2 regions of the Tepidamorphus sp. 3E244 genome follow, and region 2 is predicted to be linked to the other one. Evidence: predicted binding sites of a transcription regulator. Region 2 holds the regulator's gene; the other holds the start of a gene.
What was found. Region 2 encodes HrcA, which represses chaperone genes, less so after heat shock. Its sites were predicted from a motif close to GTTAGCACTCNCNNNNNGNGAGTGCTAAC; they were not measured.

Region 1 (2,459 bases), on a different contig from region 2:
ACGAACTGATGGAGAGCGAACTTTTCGGCCACGTGCGCGGTGCGTTTACCGGCGCCGGCGACGACAAGCCCGGCGCCATGCAGCTGGCCGACGGCGGCACGCTGTTCCTCGACGAAATTTGCGAGATGGACCTCTCGCTGCAGGCCAAGCTGCTGCGCGCGCTGCAAACCCGCGCGGTGAGACGGGTCGGCGCGACGGCGGACGAAGCCGTCAACGTGCGCATCGTGTGCGCCACGAACCGCAACCCGGAAACCGAGATGCGCGACGGGCGCTTCCGGCCGGACCTGTTCTACCGGCTGCACGTGCTGCCGCTGCACATTCCGCCGCTGCGCGAACGCGGCGACGACATCCTCACACTGGCGCGCGCCTTCCTGACGCGTTTTGCGCAAGAGGAAAACCGGCACTTCTCGGGCTTCTCGCCCCAGGCGGAACGGTTCCTGGCCTCCTACGACTGGCCCGGCAACGTGCGCCAGCTGGAAAACCTCGTGCACCGCATCGTCGTCATGCATGACGGGGAGACCGTGGCCGAGGACATGATCCCGCTGGCACTCGCCCATACCGGTGAAGGTGTTGCGGCATCGGCCCCTGCCCTGTATGACGCCACCCGCGCCGAACTTTCGCCCTTGCGGGTGGTCGGCGGATACGGCGGCGGACCGGCAAGCGGCCACATGCCGCAAATGGCATCGGACCCCATCGAGCCGTTCTGGATGCAGGAAAAGCGCATCATAGAACAGGCGCTCGAAGCCTGCGGCGGGCACGTGGGGCAGGCAGCAGCCGCGCTCGGAATCAGCGCCTCGACCATCTATCGCAAGAAGATGGCATGGGACGGCGAACCGGCGCTGAGCGCCTGACAACCGGCAGCGGACCGCCGTTTTAAGGCGCGTGACGCGTTAACCGGCCCGATCTTTTCCGATTGCAATCCCTTGACAGTTTGCGGCACCGATCTTACATCGGCGACCAGCTGTTAGCACTCACCTCAAGAGAGTGCTAATCAGTCTTCTCATCCGATTTCGGCTTATTTGACAGTTTCAGAGGAGACGTCTCCCATGCACTTCCGTCCCCTGCATGACCGCGTGGTGGTCAAGCGCACCGACGAAGACACCAAGACCGCCGGCGGCATCATCATTCCCGACACCGCCAAGGAAAAGCCCCAGCAGGGCGAAGTCGTGGCCGTCGGCCCGGGCGATCGTGACGAAAAGGGCGAGCGCATCGCACTCGACGTCAAGGTCGGCGACATCATCCTGTTCGGCAAGTGGTCGGGCACCGAGGTGAAGCTCGACGGTACCGAATTTCTCATCATGAAAGAGTCCGACATCATGGGTGTCGTTGAGGCGAAGAAGTCCGGCAAGAAGAAAGCCGCCTGACGCCACGCGACGAACAGCGCGGCGCATCAGCCGCCGCCTGACACGATTACGCGAACTTTCAAGTTGCGGAACACGCCGGCACATCCCTGATGGCCGCCAGCCGAAACCGCAAGTAACGCACGGAGACCAGTAACATGGCTGCGAAAGAAGTTAAATTCTCAACCGACGCGCGCGACCGCATGCTGCGCGGCGTCGACATCCTCGCCAACGCCGTCAAGGTGACGCTCGGCCCGAAGGGTCGTAACGTTGTCATCGACAAGTCGTTCGGCGCACCGCGCACCACCAAGGACGGCGTCACCGTCGCCAAGGAAATCGAGCTTGAAGACAAGTTCGAGAACATGGGCGCGCAGATGCTGCGCGAGGTTGCCTCCAAGACCAACGACATCGCCGGTGACGGCACCACGTCGGCAACCGTCCTGGCCCAGTCCATCGTCAAGGAAGGTGCCAAGGCCGTTGCCGCCGGCATGAACCCGATGGACCTGAAGCGTGGCGTCGATCTCGCCGTTGCCGAGGTCGTGGCCGAAATCCAGAAGAAGTCCACCAAGATCAAGACCTCCGAGGAAGTCGCGCAGGTCGGCACCATCTCCGCCAATGGCGAGAAGGAAATCGGCGACATGATCGCCAAGGCGATGCAGAAGGTCGGCAACGACGGCGTCATCACGGTTGAAGAAGCCAAGACCGCCGAGACCGAGCTGGAAGTCGTCGAAGGCATGCAGTTCGACCGCGGCTACCTGTCGCCGTACTTCATCACCAACGCCGACAAGATGATCTGCGAGCTGGAAGACCCGTACATCCTGCTGCACGAGAAGAAGCTCTCGAACCTGCAGGCCATGCTTCCGGTGCTCGAGTCCGTCGTGCAGTCCTCGCGCCCGCTGCTCATCATCGCAGAAGACGTCGAAGGCGAAGCGCTGGCGACCCTCGTCGTCAACAAGCTGCGCGGTGGCCTGAAGGTCGCTGCCGTCAAGGCTCCGGGCTTCGGCGATCGCCGCAAGGCCATGCTCGAAGACATCGCTGTCCTGACCGGCGGCACTGTCGTTTCCGAAGATCTCGGCATCAAGCTTGAGAGCGTCACGCTCGACATGCTCGGCCGCGCCA
Region 2 (2,459 bases):
GAGTTGCACGCCTTCGCGCATGGAATCGAAGGCAGCGCGCATGGCCTCGGCCTCTTCCGGGGTGCCGGTTTCCAGCGCCCGGGACAGGTTGTCGGCGACAACCAGCATATCGCGCGCGAAGTTCGCGATCGCGTACTGGCCGGCTTCGCGAACCTGTCGGTCGGTCCGCTTGCGCAGGTTTTCCATCTCCGCGACGGTGCGCAGCAGGCGGTCCTTCATCTCGGCATTTTCCGCCGCGAGCGCAGCTGCCGCCGCCTGCGCGGCTTCCATGTCCGGGCCGTCGGCGGCCATCGTCTCGTCATTCTCGTTGACGGGCTGATTGTCCATGTCGTCGTTGCTCATCGCGTCGTTTCCCGTGGTCGGCCCACTGCCGGCATGCGTCGCGCGGGTGTTTCGCGTGTCGCGTGCGCAAGGTTCAGGTGGGCGCGTGAGGTTTCGTTGGGGCGGATATCAGGGCTTTGGCCGCGAAAATCAACCCGGCGCGCGGCGCAAGGTGCATGTCGCTCGGCTCTTTGGTGCTGTGCTCAACCTTTGTCGAGGATGCGGCTGACCAGTTTCGCGGTGTAGTCCACCATCGGCACGATGCGCCCGTAGTTAATCCGCGTCGGACCGATCACGCCCAGCACCCCGACGAGGCTCTGGTCCCGGTCGCGGTAGGGCGACAGCACGACGGACGAGCCCGACAGCGAAAACAGCTTGTTCTCCGAGCCGATGAAGATGCGCACCCCGTCGCCGGTTTCGGCGAGGCCGAGCAGTTCGACGATGTCGTTCTTGCGCTCAAGGTCGGCCAGCAGCAGCTGCACCCGTTCGAGGTCTTCCAGCGCGTTCAGGTCTTCCAGCAGGTTCGCCTGCCCGCGCACGATAAGCGTCGGCGGCTGGCCGTCGCGCGCCGCGCCGAAGCTCGCAAGCCCCGCCTCGATGACCTTGTCGGTCAGTTCGGCAACCTGCGTGCGGGCCTCCTCGCGCGCCGATTCCATGTCGCGGCGCGCATGCGCCAGCGTCTTCCCGCGCAGATGGGCGTTCAGGTAGTTCGCCGCTTCGTTGAGGCTGTCGGCTGGAATGTCTTCCGGCAGGTCCATCAGCCGGTTTTCCACCGCGCCGTTGTCCCCCACCAGCACGACAAGGCACTTGCGGGTGTCGAGGCGGACGAACTCCACGTGGCGGATCTTCAGGTCGCTCTTGGTGGCGAGCACGACGGCAGCGCTGCGCGACAGGCCCGAAAGCAGGTTGCCGGCCTCCGTCAGCACGGTCTCCACCGAACCCTGGTTCTGGCCGGCGGCGACCTGCGCCTCGATGCTGCTGCGCTCGGCTTCCGTCAGTTCGCCGAACTGCATCAGCGCATCGACGAAGAACCGCAGGCCAAGCTCGGTCGGCAGCCGCCCGGCGGAGGTATGCGGCGCAAAGATCAGCCCCAGCGATTCCAGGTCCGACATGACGTTGCGGATCGAGGCCGGCGACAGGTTGATCGACGGCGCACGGCTCAGGCTTCGCGAGCCGACCGGGATGCCCGTCTCCAGGTAGCTTTCCACGATATGCCGGAAAATGTCGCGCGAACGCTCGCCGAGCTTGGCAAGCTCGGATTCCATCTCGCCGGTCGACGGGTCGGACGACCCGTCGCCGGGCGCAATTGCACGCAGGTGACTCAATGTGTCCATGTGGGGATATGTTCGCTGCCGCACGCGGTCAGTCAAGTGCGCGGCGGGCGGTTCGCAGGCGTGCCGTGCGTGCATTGTCTTTGCGATTGCCGCGCGAAGCGGGTACAGAGCCAGCCACGCCAATCCATTCCGCTAGCAGGGATACTTCGCGAGATGCGCCCATCCGAACGTGCACCCGATGCCATGCGCCCCGTCTCCATCGAGCGCGGCTTCGCCAAACACGCCGAAGGGTCCTGCCTGATCCGCTTCGGCGACACCCACGTGCTGTGCACGGCCTCGCTGGAAGAGCGCCTGCCGCCGTGGCTGCGCGGGCAGGGGCGCGGCTGGGTCACCGCCGAATACGGCATGCTGCCCCGCTCCACCCATGATCGCTCCCAGCGCGAGGCCTCGCGCGGCAAGCAGGGCGGACGCACGCTGGAAATCCAGCGCCTGATCGGCCGCTCGCTGCGCGCCGTCTGCGACCTCAAGCTGCTCGGCGAACGCCAGATCACCGTCGACTGCGACGTGCTGCAGGCCGACGGCGGCACCCGCACCGCCTCCATCACCGGCGGTTGGGTGGCGCTGGCCGAGTGCATCAACTGGATGCGCAAGCGCAACATGATCGACATGAACCCGCTGACCGACCACGTCGCGGCCATTTCCTGCGGCATCTACAAGGGCACCCCGGTGCTCGACCTCGATTACGCCGAGGATTCATCCGCCGACACCGACGCCAACTTCGTGATGACCGGCTCGTCCGGCCTCGTCGAGGTGCAGGCGACGGCGGAAAAGTCACCGTTCAGCCAGTCGGAGTTCCTCGACCTG

Region 1: a site for HrcA is predicted at 964-992, ahead of groES (co-chaperone GroES). Genes of this name have one in related genera too.

The regions. Positions count from the first base shown of each region.
Region 1 is NZ_JBJXCY010000001.1:354,322-356,780, reverse strand. It holds gene ACKTEK_RS01665 (sigma-54 dependent transcriptional regulator) at 1-851, shown strand, start outside; gene groES (co-chaperone GroES) at 1,047-1,364, shown strand; partial or broken gene groL (chaperonin GroEL) at 1,499-2,459, shown strand, end outside.
Region 2 is NZ_JBJXCY010000002.1:1,295,157-1,297,615, forward strand. It holds gene grpE (nucleotide exchange factor GrpE) at 1-342, opposite strand, end outside; gene hrcA (heat-inducible transcriptional repressor HrcA) at 525-1,586, opposite strand; gene rph (ribonuclease PH) at 1,809-2,459, shown strand, end outside.